2 regions of the Solibacillus sp. FSL W7-1464 genome follow, and region 1 is predicted to be linked to the other one. Evidence: riboswitches for the same ligand, from Rfam matches in the RefSeq annotation. Region 1 holds a riboswitch; the other holds the start of a gene.
The links. Region 1 has a riboswitch for cobalamin ahead of cobT (nicotinate-nucleotide--dimethylbenzimidazole phosphoribosyltransferase). Riboswitches for the same ligand answer to the same signal wherever they lie in the genome.
Positions count from the first base shown of each region.

Region 2: it holds a riboswitch for cobalamin, as region 1 does, so the genes downstream of both, cobJ (precorrin-3B C(17)-methyltransferase) here and cobT (nicotinate-nucleotide--dimethylbenzimidazole phosphoribosyltransferase) in region 1, are expected to answer to the same signal.

Region 1 is NZ_JBBORC010000001.1:3,085,051-3,097,038, forward strand. Features, by position in the region: gene MKZ25_RS15350 (stalk domain-containing protein) at 1-1,202, opposite strand, end outside; gene MKZ25_RS15355 (YunC family protein) at 1,504-1,752, shown strand; gene MKZ25_RS15360 (hypothetical protein) at 1,874-2,185, opposite strand; gene MKZ25_RS15365 (glutathione ABC transporter substrate-binding protein) at 2,724-4,358, opposite strand; gene cobT (nicotinate-nucleotide--dimethylbenzimidazole phosphoribosyltransferase) at 4,648-5,700, opposite strand; cobalamin riboswitch at 5,794-5,971, opposite strand; gene MKZ25_RS15375 (4-aminobutyrate aminotransferase) at 6,013-6,348, opposite strand; gene MKZ25_RS15380 (hypothetical protein) at 6,369-6,674, opposite strand; gene MKZ25_RS15385 (hypothetical protein) at 6,700-6,933, opposite strand; gene MKZ25_RS15390 (GGDEF domain-containing protein) at 7,076-7,738, opposite strand; gene MKZ25_RS15395 (histidine kinase N-terminal 7TM domain-containing protein) at 7,752-8,594, opposite strand; gene MKZ25_RS15400 (alpha/beta fold hydrolase) at 8,890-9,735, shown strand; gene MKZ25_RS15405 (PP2C family protein-serine/threonine phosphatase) at 9,728-10,915, shown strand; gene MKZ25_RS15410 (RDD family protein) at 11,101-11,520, opposite strand; gene MKZ25_RS15415 (hypothetical protein) at 11,844-11,988, shown strand, end outside.
Region 2 is NZ_JBBORC010000001.1:1,591,593-1,603,580, reverse strand. Features, by position in the region: gene MKZ25_RS07640 (cobyrinate a,c-diamide synthase) at 1-301, opposite strand, end outside; gene MKZ25_RS07635 (cobalt-precorrin 5A hydrolase) at 298-1,437, opposite strand; gene cobM (precorrin-4 C(11)-methyltransferase) at 1,430-2,212, opposite strand; gene cobI (precorrin-2 C(20)-methyltransferase) at 2,212-2,916, opposite strand; gene cbiE (precorrin-6y C5,15-methyltransferase (decarboxylating) subunit CbiE) at 2,913-4,109, opposite strand; gene MKZ25_RS07615 (cobalt-precorrin-5B (C(1))-methyltransferase) at 4,084-5,220, opposite strand; gene MKZ25_RS07610 (precorrin-8X methylmutase) at 5,195-5,860, opposite strand; gene cobK (precorrin-6A reductase) at 5,872-6,630, opposite strand; gene cobJ (precorrin-3B C(17)-methyltransferase) at 6,639-8,300, opposite strand; cobalamin riboswitch at 8,443-8,629, opposite strand; cobalamin riboswitch at 9,036-9,212, shown strand; gene MKZ25_RS07595 (energy-coupling factor ABC transporter permease) at 9,336-10,079, shown strand; gene MKZ25_RS07590 (energy-coupling factor ABC transporter substrate-binding protein) at 10,081-10,368, shown strand; gene cbiQ (cobalt ECF transporter T component CbiQ) at 10,355-11,134, shown strand; gene MKZ25_RS07580 (energy-coupling factor ABC transporter ATP-binding protein) at 11,145-11,984, shown strand.

The sequences.
Region 1 (11,988 bases):
TAACCATTACAATTTAATGTGGCAACAATTGTACCAGCTTGTGCAGTTGAAAATGCTTTTGCACCAACCGTTTTAATATTCGTTAATACAGATTGGTGCGGGTGGCCGTAGTCATTATTTTCACCATAAGATAAAATAACTGCTTCCGGGCTGGCAGTTTTCAGGAAGCCAAGGGAGCTACTCGTATTTGAACCATGATGACCAGCTTTTAAAATTTCTACTTCACTAATTTTGTTCGTTGCAACCAATTTCGATTCAATCGCTACGTCCGCATCGCCCATTAATAATACATCCTGTGAGCAATACCCAGCTGCTATAACTAGACTAGCATCGTTATTTTCTGCTGCATCCGGATCAGAATAAATGACACTTAAATAGGAATTTATAGAACGATCTTGTTCTAAAATTTGTCCAGGCGTTGGAATAATGAATTTACTTCCTTCTGCCTGTATTGCTAATAACGTATTTTCGTACGTTTTTGATGTGTGTACTTTGCCCGATCCGACAAATGTGGCTACTTCAAACGCATTCAATACATCCACCATTCCACCGATATGGTCCGCATCAGGGTGTGTTGAAATTAAATAATCCAACTTTTTTACACCTAATGATTTTAAATAGGCCACTACTTTATCGCCTTGGTTGGTTGGGCCTGCATCGATTAACACTGTTTTACCATCGGCTAACTGGATAAATGTCGAATCTCCCTGACCTACATCAAGGAAGTGCACTTTCATTGACTTCCCGGATGGTGCAGTCGATGTCCCCTTGCTCATATAAATTTTCACTGTTTTTGTAGTTGGTACCCAATTAACTTGAGCACCTAACGCCTCGCTGATAAATCGTAAAGGTACGAGTGTGCTGCCATTTACTATTTGAGCAGGAACGGAAATCGTTACATTTTTGCCATTTACTTTCGTTGTTTTTGAGCCGATTTTCAGCCAAATTTTTGTACTGCCTTTAGATGCATCAATCGTTTTAGTGGATGCATTCCAATTAACATTTGCTCCTAAGCCTTCAAAAATACCACGTAACGGTACTAATGTTACCCCGTTTTTAATCATCGCCTTGTTGCTGTATGATTGTTTGGAATCATTTAAAAAAATCGAAATATTTGATGCTGCCTGAGCTTCATCCACCTTCGCAAACGTAGCAGATGAAAAGACAAGAAGCACAACCATCACCATTTTCAAAAACCTCATATATTATCCTCCAGTAAAATATTATTTTAACAAACTAATTATGGAGAGAAGAGGCGAAAACTTCAATGGTAAATAAAGTTATATCGGACAGTTTTGTACACGTCTTCTGCACCCTGCATTTCATAGGTTGAATATGAAATCTTACCTCTCACTTAATTAATATTCGAATCATTCTGCACATTTTCGCCGAAAACAAGTACCATTTTTCAATTGTTTCATATGATTTATATGAAAGGGGGAGAAGGTTATCGTCTATACGGAAACGATTGATCTTCAAGGTCATTTATTTACTGCTGTAACGGTGAATTTACCGAAAACAACATTGCTGACTATATCGAATGAGCGTGGGTACATCATGTGTGGTGCACTCGATGTCGGGCTGTTAAATGAAAAGTTGGCCGATCGTAAAATCATTGCTGGGCGTGCAGTTGGTGTTCGAACGATCGATGACTTACTCAAGGCGCCATTGGAATCCGTCACATACGAAGCGAGAGCGTGCGGCATCGAAGAAGGTATGATTGGCGAAGATGCTTTATTAAAAATGATTTAGTCAAATTTGTAAGCTCTCCGGTGATGAGCTTCACCCAAATAAATTTTCATGCAAAAAAACCGCTCTTTCAATTTCTTGAAAAAGCGGTCTATCTATTTTCATTGACCATACTTAGGTACAATCATATTGCTTTATTATAATAGGAAGCTTTCGATCCTTTACTTCTTTTTACGGCTAGAAGCTCTTCCAATTTCTGAATATATTCACGGTCTGCTGATATTCTTGTAAGGCTTGTTAATAAATATGGTCTTAACCCGGAATTGATTTTTTGGCATCGCGCAAGATTGATCAAATACTTGGCCATCTTAAATGACTTTAAGTGCGTATGTCCATTTTTAAATTCCTTCTTCGTATTGACGACCATAAATTCCTGCTTACGCCCTTTATAAAAAGGAATAATAATAAACTCATCTTTTTTAAAAATTTGATTCATATTATCCTCATCCTTTTCTCGAATATATTCAAAAATGAACTTTTCCATACGGAGAAATAGTGATCACCCCGTTTCCCTTAATGCCCCTCCCGCCTCTCCTCTTTTATTGGTCTTACATTTCCATACCCTATTTACCGGTTACTTTATTCCAAGTTCAATCGAAAAAGCACTTTTTAAGCTATTATTAACAATTCGAGTATGTTTTTACATTTGGTTAATATAGGATATTACAGAGGGAAAGCATTTGACAGGACAATTGCTTGCATTTCACTGAATTTTCTGTAAAATTAAATCAAGTTCTATTCATTCCCCCTAATGTTCTGGTCGCACATTACATTTACGAGGATTGGGTAGGGCTTTTCTTTATCGTTCTTTGCCTCGTTGAAGAAACGATAAAGTTCCGCTTATTGGTATTTTACTGGTAAAACAAATGGAATAGACTGAAAAACGGCACTTATTTTCTGGGATCGCCTTATTCATTAAAAAAAGGCCACATTAAAAGTAATCGTTCCTTTTAATGTAGCCCGTTTGCTTCATTTTATTTTATGAATTTCACTTCTTGAAGTTTATGGTGACCTGAGTCATTAATCCAGTAGCCTTCAATTTTTTCACTTACACCCGAAATATACGCTTGATGGTGGATATAAATCATTGGCGCTTCTTCCACTAAAATATCTTGAATCTCCTTATATAACGCTAAACGCTTCGTCGTGTCAATTTCTTCACGCGCCTCATCTAATAACGCATCGACCCTGTCATTCGTGTAGAACATACGGTTACCCGCATCGCCATGGTTTTTCGAGTGGAATAGCTGTGTTAAGAAGTAGTCCGCATCGCCTACCGGATTCGATAAACCTAAAATATACATGTCATGCTCACCGGCAGCCGTCTTCGCTAAGTATGCGCCCCACTCGACCACTTCAATGTCTGCCGTCACATTAATTTTCTTTAGTTCTTCTTGCAGCATGATTGCGATGTCTTGTCGCTGCGGGTTATCATTTGTCCAGATCGTTGTAGTAAAGCCATCCGCCAAGCCGGCTTCTGCTAAAAGTTCCTTCGCCTTTTCAACATCATAAGTTAATGGCTCTACCGAGTCATCATAGCCATATACACTTGGTGCTAACGGGCCTTTCGCTACTTCACCGATCCCTTCATAAATACCATCGATAATCAATTGCTGATCGACAAGCATTGATATTGCCTGACGAACACGAACATCGTCAAATGGTTCTTTATCGATATTGAAACCAACGTAAGATAATGATGAACCTGGTGTAATATCAACAGTACTCGTCGTTCCTTCAATCATTTCCACTTCATTTGGCTGAACCGGTTCAATAATATGTGCGTATCCCGTTTCCAGTTCTGCAGCACGTGTCGCACTTTCCGGAATGACTTTAAACGTTACAGAGTCTACATATGCTTTTTGACTCCAGTAATCTTCGTTATTCACTAATTTAATTTCTGTACCTGGTGTCCAATAATCAAACTTCATAAAGCCTGTACCAATCGGACCTTGCTCATTCACTAATGCGCCTGCCGGTTGGTCAGCTTTCATATTTTCATAATCTGCATCAATTTGGGCTGGTGAAATGATTACGCCGACCGGATGGTTTAAGTGGTTCAGTAATGGCGCAAATGGATAATGTGTATGAATTCGTACAACATAATCACTTACGACTTCCACTTCTTTCACCGCTTCAAATAAAAATGCCCGTGGCGCACCGACTTCCGGATCTAATATGCGGTCGAAGTTTTTCTTAACAGCCGCCGCATTGAAGTCTTCTCCATCATGGAATGTAATGCCTTCTTCAAGCTCAAACTCCCATGTCACATCATCTACTGCTGTCCAGCTTTTTGCCAAACTCGGTACGATATTGCCTTCTTTATCTTTTTTCACAAGACCTTCTGTAATGTTCGATAATACAGAAGCTGACGGTACGTCCGTAGACATATGCGGATCTAAATTTGCCGCATCGGATAATGTTGCAAGTACTAAATCCCCTCCAGCTGCCGCTTCCACCTCAGTAGAACTACTTGATGAATCCGCTGTTGTATTGTCACTGTTAGATGAGTCAACACCTGAATCATCCCCTCCGCTACACGCTACTAAAAGTAAGGCAAACGCCATTACTAAAAATAACAGAAAATTACTTTTTAAGTTATTCTTCATTCGTCTTTTCCCCCTTCGTTCTAACTTTTGTAGGCAATACATGTAAAGTCTACCAATTAAAACTTATAAAATAAACAATATTCTAAATTTTTATTCAATTATTCAAAATAAACAGTCACAACTTTTTCGGAAAAAATTACTTAAATAAGCATTGTTTTTATGTTATAGAGCATTTAAGGAATTTTTCCAATAGTATTCTATACATTTTTTATGCAAAAATAAAACACCCCTAGTTAGAAGTAACATTCTAACTAGAGGCGCGAACATTTATTGGACTTTTTTCTTCAACTTACACTAAAAGTGCCGCCGCTTCTTCCAGCGTGACCATATTCGTAATCATCGAACAAGCCGCATCAAGAATCGGGAATGCCAATGCAGCACCCGATCCTTCTCCAAGTCGCATATTCATATGCAGCATCGGTTCCAGTCCTAAAAGCTCGGCCGCGATTTTTGCACCCGGCTCTTCCGATAGATGTGACGGAATTAAATACGCTTTCACATTCGGATTCAGTTTATAGGCGATCAATGCCGAAATCGTTGAAATATACCCATCGACTACGACCGGCACACGATTCGCGGCAGCTGCAAGGAAAACTCCTGCCATCCCGCAAATCTCCAGCCCGCCTACTTTTGCCACAACATCAATCGGATCTTCAGCATCCGGTTTATTCAACGCGATCGCTTTTCGAATGACTTCGGCTTTATATTCGATACCGCCAGCCCCAACACCAGCTCCGTAACCCGTTACTTCCAGCGGATCACAGCCATGAAGTACCGAAAGCACCGCAGCACTTGGTGTCGTATTTCCGATGCCCATTTCACCGGTCCCGATAAGGTTGACGCCGCTTCGAATGGCTTCTGTCGCGACTTCAATTCCGACTTCAATCGCCTGAATCGCTTCTTCACGTGTCATTGCAGGACCTTTCGCCATATTGTCCGTCCCGTATTTCACCTTTTTAATAATGACCCCGGCATCTTGAGGTAAATCTTCTTTTACCCCGATATCTACCGGGATGACTTTCGCATTCGTTATTTTCGAAATCGTACACATCCCTGTCGTCCCTTTCGGAAAGGATAGTGTTTGGAAAACCGTTGTACTTTGCGGGTTTGGTGTTACCCCTTCCTCATATACACCGTGATCTGCCGCCATGACAATCATCGCTTTGTTATCGATTTTCGGTGCAAGTTCACCGGTAATTGTGGCGATTTGCATAGCTAATGATTCAAGCTTCCCTAAACTTTGAGGCGGCTTGGCTAAAGAGTCTATGTACTGTCGCGCTTTGTCTTCCATTTGTCGGTCGATTCCCTGAATTTGTTCAATCGTTTTCTGTAATAATTGCATGTTTCGTTTCCCCCATTTAAATGAATTTTGACAATAAAAATAGCCTGCAGTTTATTCGTTAACAAATAAACTACAGACATATCCAGTGTCTATAAACAGTAAGCGTATTAGGCAGGTCTCCTGGCTCAGATTCACGATTTCATAGCCCCTTCCCGGAATGACATCCAGTGGGTATTGCTATGAAACTCCTCCATACAGTGGTGGGATTACGCTAAAGCTTTTCACTTTATTCCCTATTCTCCTTTAACGGGCACCTAATGCTTGATGAATTTAACATTACTTTACTTTGAACCTGTTTTTTCGTCAAGGGGTCTACACATTCAGTTTACGCTGATCAGCTAACTGTGGTTTCATTGCAAACTTTGCAACAAAGTAAACTAGAAAACTCAACCAAGTCCCCTGTACAGTCAAGCTGTTAGATACCGGGATAGATGAGGAGATAACGCTCAAGATATTTAATGTGTAAAATACTAAAATTCCAAGTAACGCTATCGTCATCACTTTATTTTTTCCAGCCATTTGTTTACGAAACAGCGGACCGGCCACATTGCTACCGCTGCGCTTAGTCTCTATAACTTGTTTAATTAAAGCATAAGTTAAACCTGCAATAATTATCCCAACTACTGCAAATCCGATCATTTCTCCCATTTTCATTTTCCCCCGTTCCACTAATCTCCCAAATAAAACTCTTTTATTTTCTTCGGCAAGATTTTACTCATAATGATTCCTGCCAACGCCAAGCCAATCAAAATCACTCCAATTTCCAAAAGGCTTTTTAACCATGGGATTTCAATCATTTCCGTTATGTTGGCTCCACCTATAATAATAAATACAGCTCCAGCCCATGCCAGTAAAAAACCGGCACCGAATTGCAGCCATTCTTTTTTCGACAGCTGTTTAAAAATGGCCCTATACTTATAAAATTTCCTGCAAGCAAAGATTAACAAAAACCCCGTTAGAATATAACCAATCATCACAATCCCCCTGCTTTAACTTTGTTTATGTATGACGGTCCAACACATCTGTTCCTTTAAAATGTTTGATTGTCGCCCATAACGAGACGATAAGCAAAAATGAAAAAAGGACAAAGGAAATGCCCGCTAGCCATTTAGCAACGATCGAGGACGAATTATTAAGTAGCTGAATATTTTTTAACAAGAAACCTACAATCATAATTTGAGGCAGGATTAAACAAATCCTTATAGAAACCGCCTTTGAATTTTCCTGTGTCATAACCACTCTCCATTTAGTCATTATTTTACTATGCTAACATATTCCCCTAATACGAGGTAATACGGAATCCCACTCAAAAGCTTGCCGCACCCTTCACCAAATAAAAAACGGCATGAATTTCTCCATGCCGGTTTCAGTCGAATCAACTAAGTATGCCTTCACTCGCCGCATATACTTTCACACGGTTGCGTCCTTCTTCCTTCGCCGCATATAAAGCGGTGTCTGCTTTATGCAATAGCTGATACAAAGTTTCTTCTGTCCAGTCTACTACTTCCGCAACACCAATACTTAACGTAGCCGAAAGACTGCCCGCTTCCGTCATGAGCGGTGCCTGTTCAATGGCAGTGCGAAGCTGGTTGGCTAATATTTCACCTTCCGCTTCATCGAACCCCTTCAGCGCAATGACGAATTCCTCTCCGCCGTACCGCGCAAAGAAATGCCGCCCTTCCAGCAGTTGTGTTTGGCAGGCATTTACGACGTGCACGAGCAACTGGTCCCCTATATGATGCCCGTACGTATCATTCACCCGTTTAAAATGATCGATATCCATTAACAGGACCGTAAATGGCAAACCCGTATCCTTCGCTTCCTGAAAATCCTGTTCACTTTGCTGTAAAAATGCGCGGCGATTATAAATTTTCGTGAGCTCATCATAATAAGCCTGCTGCTCCAGTTTTTCCTGCAGCCTTTTAATTTCCGTAATATCCGTAAAAACCAATAACAAGCCTTTACTGTTTCTCGCTTGTTCCAGTGAAGTAATGCGAACTTGATAAACCCGGTCCGCATATTCGGAACATAACCTCACTTCTTGAACGTCCTTAATATCGCGTTAATTTGAAAGGCAGTTCCTCCCCTGTCTGTTCATTCCAAAACTTCACAAAATTTTTGCCGAACATCGATTTTTTCAAATTTGGCAGCATCACTTTCGATGCTTGATTGAATTCAATAAGCCGGTAAGATTCATCCAATACGATGGCCCCGTCCGTAATACTATTATATATTTTATCTTTCGCAATCGGCATAATCCGAAACAGCCGGGATGTGCTGATCGCCCACAAGTATAATAAGGAAGAAAGCCATAAAATCATCGGTACCGGATCAACTCCTGCAGGTGTGAATCCGTTCAAATAAAGAAACGCTGTCACTATCGGAACAAGCTGGCCGAACATTAACGCAATCAATTGGGGGCGGTATACCTTCGCCGTTTCCTTCCAATGAGAAATCACCAGCAAAAATGCGACAAACATGCTGGCAAAGGTGTATACACCGTGCACCATATACCACATGCCAATCTCCTGATAAACGAAAGGTGCTCCTAAATTCGGGTCCAGTTCAAAAACTCGATAATGAAGATGATGCCAGGGATTTGTCGCTACCATTATAATAGTGATAAATGGAATAAGAAGTATGAATACGCTTCTTCTAACCGTCATCTTAAAGCCTAAATAGCTCATGACATACAGTAAGCCCAGTGTTGCAGATGTCGGCATCCCGATGTAGAGAATGGTATTCCAGAAACTGATTTGTTCGAGCGTCGTCGATATTAAAGTCATGGCCGAAGCAAAACAGTAAATGCTGATGGCCGCTGTATAGAGAATAAAATAATTTGCGATATTCGTATATTTATGACGTTTGCTAAAGGCATAGAGACATAAGTACAAATTTAGTACTCCCGACGTACAAACAAGCGTTATATACATGGTCAATTGCGAACCCATTATTGGTTTATCCTCTCTTAATTAACACTTTTTTCTTATAATGTAGCATAAAATATAAAATAATAGGATATTTTATTGAAATAATAATAGTTATCTATCAATTTATCCCTCGAAATGAAAGGAGGAAAAAAGGCGTTTCCCTTTACTTATTCTCCCATCTAATTCAAAATTACAGTTTAATAGAATAAAATCTATGTTTTAAAATGTTAGAAGAGATTATTTGATGGGAGTGTATTTCATGATCCAAAATATAATGAAGCGAAATAACGTACATATTCGTGGGAAAGGTAAAAAACCTTTAATTTTCGCTGCTGGGTTTGGATGCGACCAAACGGTATGGAATGATGTATTTCCTGCTTTTGAAGAAGATTATCAAATAATTTTATTTGATTATGTCGGGTTTGGAAATTCAGATATTACAGCTTTTGACCTTGAAAAATATGGAGAACTGTCCGGTTACGTGCAGGATCTTTTAGACATTTGTGAAACTCTGGATTTAAAGGAAGCAGTTTTTGTCGGTCACTCGGTAAGCAGTATGATCGGCTTCTTGGCTTCATTATCAAAACCAGAGTACTTTTCACAACTGATCCTGATCGCACCATCACCAAGTTATATCAATGATCCCCCATACTACGGTGGTTTTGAAATTAAAGACTTACTCAATTTAATGGACCTGATGGAAAAAAATTATATCGGTTGGGCAAATGCTTTCTCGATTACATTATTAAACAATACAGCAAAAGCAGGCGTTTCAAAAGATTTGGAAGATCGGTTCTGTTCAACTGATCCTTTATTTGCGAATACATTTGCAAAGGCTTGCTTCTTTACCGATAACCGTAAAGATATTCCGAAAGCAACTGTCCCGTCCCTTATTTTACAATGTAAGGAAGATGTCATCGCGCCAAGGGTAGTTGGCGAGTACTTACATGAGCATATGCCAAACAGTAAGATTGCCTATATGAATGCAATCGGTCACTGTCCACATATGAGCGACCCGGAGGAAACAATTCAATTGATTAAAAATTATTTATCGGAGCAACCTGTGCCACTGATCGGTGAGGGCGTGGAATATTTAAATGGATGAACTAATAGAGAAGGCCCCGTGCGGATTTATCACTTTATCATCAGAAGGTGAAATTCTTACCATTAATAAGACATTGCTGAATTTGCTGCACTATCAAACATCCGAGCATCTTATAGGGCAGCATTTTAATGTGCTGTTATCTCCTTCGTCCCAGATTTTCTGTCAGCTTTATTTAGTACCGCTGATTAAAGTGAAGCACGCTGTCGAGGAAATGTTCCTGACATTACTAACCGTAATGAAAGAAGAAATCCCTATTTTATTAAACGCTTCTATCCAGGATAATAATCAGATAATCGGCGTCATTTTTCCGATCCGTAATCGAAGTGCATTGGAAGATGCGCTCATAAACGCCCGGAAAATGACGGAAGATGCTTATTTAGAAAAAGAGCAGGTCCTTTCGAAATTGGAGAAAAAGCAACTGGATCTCGAGCAGGCCAATCAAATCAACACGAAAATTATGCGAGAAACCGAACGGGATTTGCAGATTGCCAAAAAAATTCAGGAAACCGCATTAACGAAGGACATCCTCAATGAGGATATTCAAATCCTGTCTTATTATCATGCGTCTAAATCATTATCCGGAGATATTTTTGGATTTTATCAAATAACGCCGCAAAAGTACGGCATTATTTTATTGGATGTTATGGGCCACGGGGTTTCATCTGCTTTAATTACGATGTCACTTCAATCGATGTTCCAGAAGTTAATATCGCGGGAAGCCGCACCTGAAAGGGTATTACAGGAGCTGGATCAGTACTTGCACGATTTATTTCAAAACAATCAGGATGCTTGGCATTACTGCACAGCAATTTATCTGAATATTGATATCAGCACACAGACGATTGAGTATATTAATGCTGGCCACCCTCCTGCTATTTTACAGGAAGTCAATGGTGCCCAACATGAGCTCGGTGCAACAAACCCGCCATTAGGCATGTTTGAAAACATTTTGTATAAATCAAGAACATTTCATTATAAGAGTGGGACAAGAATACTTCTGTATACAGATGGTGTTTCTGAAACGTTTGAGTTAAACACCTTAAATCATTTACTGCACGATACAATATGGAGTCCATTAGCAAAGACAAAAGAGACCATTCAACATACACTCGAAAACAAAGAAAATATATATAGTAAATATAATCATGATGACCAATGTTTTATATTGGTTGAGTTATAAAAAAACAGTGGGAGAGACTTTCCACTGTTTTTTACTTTTCCAACTAAGCTACAAATACCCGTACATATAAAAACGAGGAATGTCCTGTGTATTCCCAAACTTTCATTTGGGAACGTTATTTTGTATGGATTTGTATGTTTTATAAATTGTTGTTGTACTAGAATATCTGTTAGTGAAAGAAAAATTTATTCTTTATTAACATAAGTCCCGCCAATGAAATCATGAATGGTTCTCTTGTCTTCTCGTAAGATAACCATAAGTCCACTGACCAATACTGATATTCCAAAGGTAGCTAATACAATGATATATTTACCAACCATTTCTCTCATAATCATATTGAGTATTGTAGGGTTCTCATCATCGTTAAAACGCTTTATTTTAACCTTACAAATTTTCTTGCCGATTACGTATCCACCCCACAAAATAGGAGTAATGGTCAAATACAAGGTATATAATGCTTGAAAAGTGAATTCTTCGTTCTGTTCGATAGAATAACTACCGTTTATCATGTAATATACGATTCCAAATATTGACGAAATAATTAAAAAATCTAAAATACTTGCTATAAACCTTATGCCAAATCCTGCTGGTCTCTTAAAATTCATCTAATCTCCCCCTATATTCCGTTTACTGTAAATTATACCATTTCATTATTGAACTACTATCTCGTTAATTGAAGAAAAACGTACCTAAAGCGACGTTTGGTAACATTTCATAATTTTTATTATTACTAAATAATAATCCCAAAATCCCCATACTATTGCCTAGTCATTAAAACTTAATGTGGTATATAATAAATATTTAATTTAAAACGGATTCAACGTTCTTGGAAATTCAACAAAGGAATTAGACTAAAATAACGAAGCTACTGCTACTATTATTAAATAAGCATACTAACTTTGACTGAAGAAGAAAAAGAAAATCCAAGTTGTACGCAAAAGTGCATTGCAGCGTCAAAGAGGGATTGGGAGTAATTATGGGAAATTTGTTCAATGCATTATTTATACTATTTTTGTTGTCGCCTCTAGTTGTGGCAATTATTTTAATGGTTAAGGCTAAAAATACCGACGCCA
Region 2 (11,988 bases), 1.5 Mb from region 1:
CATTCGATAATGGTGACTTCCCGTCATAAAATCCCATGACACCTTCAATAATAGACACATCTGAATCTATGCTGTTTCTTGCGACAATTGTACGGACAACATCTTCTGACATCATAAAACTGTCAATATTGCGTGAAGACCGTTTCGTTACAGCTGTATGATACGTCGGATCGATATAATCCGGACCACTTTTAAATCCTTGAACAGTTAGGCCGCGCTTCATCAGTGCACGCATAATACCGATCGTAAATGTCGTTTTTCCAACGCCACTTCCTGTACCGGCTAATACAAATCGATTCATCCGGTTACCTCCTCTTCAAATGTAATCCGGGAAACGGAAATGGTTACATTGCCGCTTTTCTTTTTTTCCAATAACCAGTCCGTCGCATTGGCACACCGTAATGCTGCGGGTTCACTGACACCGTAAGCCCCTGTATATTTAAAGACCGTTTCAGATGGATTTTGCAGCGGCATTTCATTTAGCTCTGCCGGTGTATACGTTATAAACTGCCAGTTGTTTCTAGCCGTTACTTGCAGGAAACCTTGCTCGTCTTTTTTCAAATCGATTGTGGCGATTGCTTTGACACTTTTTTTGCTCAGCTTTAGTTCTGCAAGCGTTTCATCAATTAGTTGTTCAATTTCTTCTGCAGATGTTCCGCGATTACAGCCCATTCCCAAAACAATTGACTTTGGTCGATAAATTACACCGTTTTCAAGTAACACTTCTTCCTCTTTTCCGATAATACGATCGGTAATGAGCAATGTAGCATGTGGTTTTGCAGCAATTGCTTCCTCTGTTGTCCGGTAAATTTTCAAAGTATCAGGCATCGGTGTTTCATGCAGCCACCATCTTTTTTCACCGGTTTCCTGAACAATCGCAACCTGCTCCTCATTCACTACTGAAGCACTGACAGGCGTCAGTTTTTCTTCACTGTCCCAAACCCATCCGTACCGTGCGCCAAATAAATCAACCGCGATGGTTTTTTGAACATCGGATGCTGTAGTTACAATCGGAGTCGCATTGATTGCTTGTGCAAACTCATTTGTCAGGGCATTCGCACCCCCAATATGTCCGGATAAAACACTCACGACATATTGTCCTTTATCGTCAACAACGAGAACACCCGGATCTTTCTTTTTATCTACTAAAATCGGGGCAATCATCCGAACGACTGCACCGAGGGAAATAATCAGAATCATCGACTTATATGCTTTAAATAATGCAGGGAGCAACAGGCGCACCGTCCCGTCAAATAATTGAATATTTTTTTCAGCCTCGTCGCCCTGCTCAAATTTCTTCATATAATATACATCGACATATGGAAACTTCTCCGCATACTTTCGCGCATTCGCCGCACCATGCTTTGTAATGGCTACAAGTGCATAAGGTTTTGTCACGCGAACGTCCGGTATTTCCCCTTCTCGTAAATTAATCATCGACTTTCACACCTTTACGGAAACCATGTGTAAATGTAGCATCATACAGTTTTGAACGGTAATCTTTTTCATGAATGTTCGGATCAAGTGCCCAGCCGGCTAAAATCATCGCATGTTTGCGAATGCCATTTGTCCGCATCGCTTCATCCAGTTCAGCAATTGTCGTGCGAACGATTTTTTGATCTGGCCATGAAGCCCGCTGAATAACGGCAACCGGTGTATCGTCCGACCAGCCCGCAGCCTGTAGTTCTTTTGTAATCTTTTTCGTTAATGTGGCACTTAAAAACATTGCAATTGTGCAATGATGGCTTGCCAATGCTTGCAGTTTTTCACGCTCAGGTACCGGTGTACGTCCTTCTGCTCGTGTTAAGATCAAAGTTTGCGTTAAATCAGGAACCGTTAGTTCTGCTCCTACGGCTGCAGCGGCAGCAAATACAGAACTTACACCTGGAACAACGTCATAGCCAATATTATGGTTCTTTAACAATGCAACTTGTTCCATTGTTGCCCCGTACATTGCCGGGTCACCCGTATGTAAACGCACAACCATTTTTCCCGAATTGACACGTTCGACGATGCAATCAACCATCTCTTGTAAATGCATACCTGCTGTACGGATCACTTCTGCATCCGCACGGGCTTCGGCAACTAGAGTTTCACTAACTAAAGAATCTGTATACATGACAACATCCGCTTGTTGAAGCAGTTTAAGACCTTTCACAGTAATTAAATCCGGGTCGCCGGGTCCTGCACCTATAATCCAAATTTTCTTCATTATTTTCGCACCACCATACAAGATAAATAATTGAGCTCAGCTCCACGTAATTCATTCGTTTTCCAAATAATTTCTTCATCTGAAGTTACTTTTGTCACAACATACGTTTTTTCAAGTAAGTTCATTTCTTCAAGTAAATCCAGCATAACTTCTAATACTTTCGCTACTTTAATGAACACAATCCCGTCATGGGTCTCAATAACACGACGCATCTCTGCCATATCCGAAGTTGCCGGAATCATTGCTACATGGTCATCGCCGTCTGCCAATGGGATTCCTAAACGATTGGCAGTTCCATTAAATGAAGATATACCCGCAATAGATTTCATCGGGACATCGGGATGCATTTCCTTCATTAAGTTCATCAAGTGTATATATGTACTAAAAAGCATCGGGTCGCCTTCCGTTACAAAAGCAACATCTCGGCCTTCTTTCAAGTGTGCATAAATTTTCTCTGCGGATTTAGACCATGCTTCCTGCAACGTTTTCTCGTCCTTCGTCATCGGAAATACAAGTCCAAGCATTTCCTTTTCTGCCGGATTAACGTACACATCAATTATTCGTTGAGCATACGATTTACTGCCGCGTAATTTTTGAGGATAGGCAATTACCGGGCATTCTTTCAACATTCGAAAAGCTTTTACTGTGATAAGTTCAGGATCTCCAGGTCCAACACCTAATCCGATTAATGTACCGATTGTCATAATTCCAACCCTTTCTGTGCTGTTACGATAAAAATTGGATTTAACGGTTCAAAACGCGTTAAATTTAAAATTGGCTTACTTTTTGAGATTTGTGCCTGCAGTACAGAAACATCACAGTTGAACTTTTTAAAATGCCCCATAGCTTCTGCCAAGTTTTCAATAGTCGCGATGTTCATAACAATGCGGCCACTTGGCTTTAATCGATCGACGCATAGTTGCAGTAACTGCTCCATATTGCCGCCGTTTCCACCAATGAAAATGGCGTCCGGATCAGGAAATTCTTCTAATCTTTCTGGTGCTTTTCCTAAAACAGCTGTAAAGTCAGTTCGATGAATTTGTTGATTTTGAAGACAATTTTCCAAATCTGCTTCATTTTTTTCAATCGCAAAAACTTGACCTTCCCGGGCTATTTTCGACATTTCGATAGCAACTGATCCTGTGCATGTCCCAATGTCCCATGCTGTACTTGCTTCTTTTAATTGCAGTGCTTGTAAACAAAGAACTCGAATTTCCTTTTTTGTGATAAGCCCTTTATCCGGTTTTCGCTGAATAAACTTGTCATCATCAATACCGATTGACGCACGCTCAACAGCTTCACGCTGTTTTAAAATAACGACATTCAATGGTGAAAATTCGGCATTCTCCATTTCATCTAATGAAAGATGACGACATCGTTCAGTTGGACCTTCCAAGTTTTCTGCTACAAACGCATCGTATTCGGTCATGCCGTACGCTTTTAAATAGCGGGCAAGTGCATTCGGTGAATTTTCTTCATCGGTCAATATCGCTATTTTTTTTCGGCCATCGATTTTTTGGGCGAGTCCTTTCATTGACCGGCCATGAACACTCGTTAAATAAGCATCGTGCCAGCTTTCCTGCATCTTTGTGAAAGCTAATTGAACAGAGCTTGCATATGGGTAAATTTCTAATGGGAGCTTCTTCGCCAAAACTCCCCCTAATCCGTAAAACAACGGGTCACCCGATACTAAAATAACGATATTTCTTTTTTCTGCATGCAGCTTTTCCACGAGTCGTGAGAGTCCGCCTTTTATAATGATTTTTTCTCCAGTGAATTCCGGAAAAAAGTCAAGATGACGTTCACCACCAACAAGTACTTCACTTGAATTGATCCAAGCGATATATTGGGGTAGTAAACTTGCCGGACCGTTATCCCCGATACCAATCATTTTCATCCAATTGTTCAATATTCTCAGCCTTTCCCAGCATGTCCCCGTTCATGGCATACAGCGATGTGGAGACACGTAATTTCGCTTTCGTATGATCCAGTGCAAAGTAACAGCAGTTTTTACAAAGCGCTTCAAAGAATTGGTCATTTTCCTGCATGATGTCCCCTACTTGTGATGCCGTATTCGCCTGTAATATTTGCTCGATTATTTCTGAATCAGCTCCAGCTTTTTTCGCGATTTCAGCCAAAAACGGGAAACTGATCGGTGCACTTTTTGAATGTACCATCATGACACCCTGTGCTACCTTAGAAAATTTCCCCATCATCCCGACAAGCGATACTTGGGGAATCTCTTTACGAGCGATATGCTTTAATGTAAAACCGACGAAATCCCCCATCTCTATAAATGCTTCTTCCGGTAAATGCGGATATTGCTTCATCGCATATTTTTCACTGCGTCCCCCGGTTGTAATGACTAGATGGTCGCAGCCCGCTTCTTTTGCAACACTAATCGCCTGCACGATACTCGCCATATAGGCTGAACTTGAAAAAGGTACGACCGTTCCGCGCGTACCTAATATAGAAATTCCGCCCAGTATACCAAGTCTTGCATTTAACGTCTTTTTCGCAATTTCTTCCCCGTCCGGAACAGAAATGATCACTTCGATTCCTTTGTCAATCTGGAAAAGTTGAATCGCTTCTTCGACAACACCATGGAGCATTTTTCTCGGAACAGGGTTAATTGCCGCTTCTCCGACAGGGACGGGCAGTCCTGCTTTTGTTACACGACCAACACCGATTCCTCCATCTAAGTGAACACCGCTTTTCTCTATAAAACGAACCGTACTTTGAATGCGTGCTTTATGTGTCGCATCCGGATCATCACCGGCATCCTTAATCGTTTCACACATCACTTCATTGTCCTTTACTGCAAAAGATGCCACTGTAAATGTTGCATCTTTTCCTACAGGTAAATGAATTGTTACATGTTCAGGAACTTCTCCGGTCACAAGTGCGTACAAGGCAGCCTTTGTCATCGCAGTTGCACAAGCTCCTGTTGTATAGCCGTGACGCATTTCCGACGGATCTTTTTTATTTCGTTTCTTTTGCTCGTTCATCTGCCATGATTGAGATGGCATTTAATGCTGCGACGGTTACAGTACTGCCACCTTTTCTTCCTACATTCGTAATAAACGGAATTCCTTCTAAAATCGCTAATTCCGCTTTCGATTCTGCTGCCGAAACGAACCCAACAGGCATCCCGATAATTAAATCCGGCTTTGCAAGACCTTCTTTAATCAGGCGAATTAATTCAAGTAAAGCTGTCGGGGCATTACCGATTGCATAAATCCCGCCTTCTTGTAGTTGAGTCGCCTTTTGCATCGAAATAATCGCACGAGTTGTTCCAAGTTTTTTTGCTTCGATCGATACATCTTCATCTGCGATATAACAATGTAAATCCCCGCCATGTTTTTGGAAACGTTTACGGCCTGAACCACTTTCAATCATTTGTACATCTGCTACAACATGGCGTCCTGCCAATATCGACTGAATGCCCGCTTCAATGGCATCTTCCGTAAAAATCATGCTGCGCCCCAATTCGAAGTCTGCCGAAGCATGGATAACGCGGCGAACGACAAGCCATTGTTCGTCCGTAAATGGATGTTCGCCCATTTCTTCTTTAATCATCGCAAAACTGTAATCATAAATTTTGTCCGGATCTACCGTTAGTGGTACGAAATCTGTATTGAAATTCATATTTGCCATTGTTATTTGCCTCCTAATTTTTCAAACACTTTCTCGAATGAAGTGCATAAGTTTTCATATTGTATTTTTGGTCGCTTAATTAAAATGACAGGAATTCCAAGCTCTAAAGCCGCATCCATCTTCTCGTCTACCGAGCCGACTTTCCCGCTTTCCTTTGTAATAATAAATGTTGTGCTGAACTGTTCGTATAGCGCTTTATTCAATTCTTTAGAAAACGGTCCTTGAATTGCGATAATATCGCGCTGCTTCACACCAAGTGCATCGCATTTATCCATATTCTCTTTATTTGGCAGCATCCGGCAGACAAGACGAATATTTTCGTTATGTAATAATTGCTCCGTAAAAACTGCGAGCGTTTTACTGCCTGTCGTCAACATAATTGTTCCTGAATGTGCGGATGCAGCAATTGCCGCTTCTTTATATGTTTCCACTTCCGTAACGAGCGGATGTACGTAGCTTTGTTGGGGACGTTCATATCGAATATAGGGTATACCAGTTATATTCGCAGCAGCCATCGCTGTTTTAGAAGCCTCTTCTGCATACGGATGACTTGCATCTACAACCGTTGTTACATGTCGTTCTTCGATCAGTTCCTTCATTTGCTGTTCTGTTAAGCGACCGACATGATAAGGAACATTCGCATCCTTTAGACTCGCAGCAGCAGAATCCGTAACAACAGTCGCCACCAAATCATAGCCAGCTTGCATTATTTGAATCGCCAGCTCTCTCGCATCACTTGTTCCTGCTAAAAATAAAATCATCGTTTCACCTAATCTCCACACGGGGCTTCTTCCACTTTAATTTTGCAAGACATATCAACATAATTGAAATTCAATATTTTCTTCACACGTTTGAAATATTTGAAGAAACGTTCATTTGGATGTGCATTCTCTTTATAGTCCGCCACAATATCGGTTAGTAATGGAATTAGTTGTTCAGGATTCAGACCTTCAAGGACCGGTTGCGCGGCATGAGCTGTTCGTCCTACTGGCTTGGAACCGATAAACAAATCGAACTTTTTCTTGCGGTAAACAATACCGATATCATCAAAAACCGCTCGATAACATGCCATACCGCATCCATTAAAACCGACGTGAAGCTCTTTCGGCATTTTAATGCCACCGAGCGTTTCCATGACCTGTTCCGCATATGGAATGGATTCCGCTTTTTCGCCGTAACAGAAATCACATGCCTTGACGATTACTACGTCGCCGACAGGTTGAACAAGTAAGCCCGTTTGTTCTACCGTTTCTACAATTCTTTGAGGTGAATCAGTAGGTACCTTCAACACGAGGCGGTGATCAGGCGTATACTCCATCGTACCGCGTTCTCCTACAACCTCTGCCAATGTAATCATTTGTGCTGGTGTAATCATTTTATTGGCAACACCTGGTGATACAGCAAATTCAAATATGGATTCCACTTCTTGCTGTACTAAAAAAGGATTTTCTTCAACTTTTACAGCTGACGTTTCTTTATGTACGAGCGCTAATGCTTCATTTGCAAGCTGTAATGCGGTTGTTTTAACAGCTGCTGGTTCAACTATTTTTTTCTCGATAGCTTCAATTTTTTCATACCCGGTCTTTGCTTCACCCGTTTCCTGATCCAATGCCCAAGGTTCCGCTTCCTTTTTCAAACGTTGGTGCGGTTTTAATAGTTGTTTTTCTTCCCCTAACGTATACTTACGCTGATAACCACGGGGTGTAATGATTTTATTATCATAGTAAAATGTCGAGGAATTCCCTACGACTACCGTTGTCAGCATTCCGATATCATATTCCAGCATCTCCTCTAATGTAGTTAATACAATATCCTGTGTATCCCGGTAGGCAGCTTTTACTAATCCGACAGGTGTATCCGGAGAACGATACTTAAGCAAAATACGCTGTGCTTCAACAATTTGTCTCGTGCGTCTGCCAGATTTCGGATTGTAGAACGCAACGACAAAGTCTGCCATTGCAGCTGCCTCAATCCGTTTTTCGATTACTGTCCACGGTGTTAAATGGTCACTTAAACTAATTGTGCATGAATCATGCATAACCGGAGCGCCAAGTAGACTTGCACAGGAGTTAATCGCAGATATACCCGGAACAACTTCTACTTCAATGCCTTCTTTTGCAGTCCAGCCCTTTTCGATTAATACTTCATATACGAGCCCCGCCATCCCGTAAACACCCGCATCCCCACTGGAAATAACGGCAACAATATGGCCGGCTTCAGCTTGTTTTACAGCTTCTTGTGCACGTGAAACTTCTTCCGTCATTCCCGTACTGACAATGGTTTTCGCTGTCACTAAATGCTCAATCAGTTCTACATACGTTTTGTAGCCCATAATGTGATCACTTTGCTGTAGCGCATCGACTGCACGTTTTGTTATATGTTCCCGATCTCCAGGACCGAAGCCTACAACAAAGATTTTTCCCTTTTGCATGTAAACACCCTCCGTATAAGAAATAAAAAATGCCCGTACCTCTTGTCAGAAAGAGGTACGGGCATGTGAAATTAATACTAAAAAAGTATAAAAAAACACAAAAACAATTACTTGTTTCGCCTATACTTCTCCCTCCGAAAAGTAAGTATCGTTTAAATAAGCAGGTTTCCTGGCTTAAGCTTCCTTTTACTTTCACTTCTTCCCATCATTACGACAGTGATTTATTGTGATTTCATCAGCTATTACAGTAGCGGGGGCTGCATTAGTCTTTCACTAATTTCCCTTTTACCTTACAAAATTCTGTAAGCACTTATTCAAATTGCAAATTATTAAATTATTATAAAAATAAAAATAACATAGTCTACTAAAAAATGATAGGGTAATTATTATCTCAATAAGCTTATTTAGCATAAGTGAAGTGTTTATTATTCGTTTATTAGGTGTTTTGTACATAAATTTACTATCTAACTAATCAAAAGTTGTTTAATTTCAATTATTTACTTTATTATTTTCTTGTCTCTTACCATTAAGCTTTTTATCAATAACCACTGCCAATACATTGATACTTGAACCTTCTACAATTACTTTTTAAAAGAAAATTGATATTCAAGAGAATTCTATACACAAACGAGGATAAATAAAATTTTCATTATCCAATTCAACACAGAATAGTTAAAGTATTTAAAAATATTTAGTGACAAGTAAAAATACAAGTGATATTATTTCTCACATGGTGAAAATTGAATAATTTTTGGTGCTTTTTAAGCTTAATAGGGAAACCGGTGCAAATCCGGTACTGTCCCGCAACTGTAACTCGGAGTATTACATAACACGTCACTGCATTTTATGTGGGAAGGCATGTCAATTACGTTGAAGAGAAGTCAGGATACCTGCCAAAAATGACTGATTCAGACCTACGAGGATAGGTGCGTGAAAATAAGCAGTTAATGCTTATTTTTTGTTATGCACTTTTACTCTAAAAAGTGTATTTTTTTATGCACTTTTTTCATCAAAATTGAAAAAAGGAGTAAAAACATGAAACAATTATTACCAAAACTTGCTTACTTCGGTATCGTTCTGTTATTTATGCCAAAGCAAGCATATGCCATGCACATTATGGAGGGATTTTTACCAATCGGATGGGCTATTTTCTGGTTTGCACTATGCTTACCATTCTTGGTGAAGGGACTACAAGTAATTCGTTTGGTTGTTAAGGAAAATCCGGAAAGCAAACTACTACTCGCCCTATCAGGTGCTTTTACATTCGTACTGTCTGCTTTAAAAATCCCATCGGTTACAGGTAGCTGTTCTCATCCTACTGGTGTTGGATTAGGCTCGATTTTATTCGGACCATTTGTGATGAGCGTCTTAGGATCCATCGTCCTATTATTCCAATCCATTCTTCTTGCCCATGGAGGACTTACAACATTAGGTGCGAATATTTTCTCAATGGCGATTGTCGGTCCTTTTATAGCTGTTGGTGTTTTCAAACTATCGACAAAATGGGGATTATCATTTAGTGTAGCTGTATTTTTAGCGGCAATGCTTGGTGATTTAGGTACATATGTAATGACATCTGTTCAGTTGGCATTAGCTTTCCCTTCTGAAGTAGGCGGTATTTTAGGGTCATTCCAGAAATTTGCGAGCATCTTTGCATTAACACAAATTCCACTTGCAATTAGTGAGGGGTTATTAACGGTTATGATTATGAACTTCTTACAAAAGTATAATATGAGAGAATTAGTTCAACTACGTATATTAAAGGCAAAGGAGAGCTAATATGTTTAAGAAAAATTTACTATTACTTCTAGGCGTGATTGTTTTAGCGCTATTACCGATACTATTTTTACAGGATGCGGAATTTGGCGGTGCCGATGGTGAGGCAGAAGAAGCCATCACTGAAATCGCAGCAGATTATGAACCTTGGTTTAGTGCTCTATGGGAGCCACCAAGCGGAGAAATCGAAAGTCTTTTATTTGTTCTACAAGGCGTGATTGGTGCATTAATTATCGGTTACTTCATTGGCTACATGCGTGGGAAACATACAAAAGACCATGCTAAACATTGATTTTATTGCCAGCCATAATGCATTACTAAAGATTTCAGCAAGCCAAAAAATGACGTTCAGCTTAATTACTTTATTGTTTGTCACATTATTACGAAATAACAGTTTTTCCGTTTGGACACTGCTCTTCATGAGCGGTGCCATTATATTTTACGCAAAAGTCCCATTGAAAACATATATTACATTATTACTTGCACCAATCGGTTTTGTTTTAGCAGGAGTGTTTGCTATTGTTTTATCCATCACATTTACACAGCCGATTCCAGCATCAGCACTATGGCATAGTTCAGTTTTTACGATGCAGTTCTTTATTTTACCGAGCGACATACTTCGAGCAATAACTATCTTTTGTACAGCGGTTAGTGCAACAAGCTGCTTATATTTCTTAATTTTAACTACACCAATGTTTGAAATCAGCCCGGTCCTTGCACGATTAAAAGTGCCTACAATTGTGATTGAATTAATCGAGTTGATGTATCGCTTTATTTTTTTATTTTTACGGACTGTTATGCAGCTTTATACGGCACAGCATGCTCGTTTAGGTTATCGTTCATATAAAAAAAGTTTTCAATCATTAAGCCTACTGATTAGTGCACTATTTCGGACAATTTTTTTCCGCTATCAAGCCATGTCAGATGCAATGGCTGCACGGAATATTGAGCAATTCATTCTCCCCCAGCATTTCACAACTATAAAAACGTGGGACATGAAATTCACATGCATGGCACTGATTTTTACTATGATAAGTATCGCCATACTTGTAATATAAGGAGTTTTTTATGACAGAAAGCTATTTTACTTTTAATCATGTATCTTTTCGATACAGTGATGGTACCGAGGCATTAAAAGACATTTCTTTATCGATTCCAAAGGGCAAAAAGGTCGCGATTCTAGGTGAAAACGGCTCGGGTAAATCAACTTTTTTTAAATTACTTATTGGACTTGAAAAGCCAACTAGTGGTGAGATTTACTTTTTAAGTGAGCCTTTAAATTATAGAAAAAAACAATTAATCCACCTGCGTGAGCAAGTTGGTTTTATTTTTCAAGAAGCAGAGAATCAATTATTTGCTTCTACTGTAAAACAGGATATTTTATATGGTCCCATTAATTTAAAATGGCCACATGAAAAGATTGAGCGTCATGTGGCAAACGCGATTCAATTAACGGAATTATATGATTTAACTGAACGCCCGATTCACTTCTTGAGCGGTGGACAAAAAAAACGTGTGACGATTGCAGGTGTGTATGCAATGGACCCTAAAATTTATATTTTAGACGAGCCAACGAGTAGTTTAGATTTCTATTTTTCTAATCAACTCACGACATATCTAAATGAACTTCAAAATGAAGAACGCACGTTTTTGTATTCCACACACCAAGTCAATTTAATTTATGAATGGGCGGAATACTTTATCGTTTTTCATAAAGGACAGATATTATATTCGGGGCAACGAGATGCACTATTTTCAGATGACAAACTGTTGGAGACTGCCCATATTGAAAAGCCTTGGCTTGTTCAATGCTATGAAAATATGATGGGGGAAGGTCTTATTCAAGTTCAGAAAACACTCCCCCGCTCTATGAAAGATTTGTTGAGCCTCTTAAAAAATAATTCTTAATATT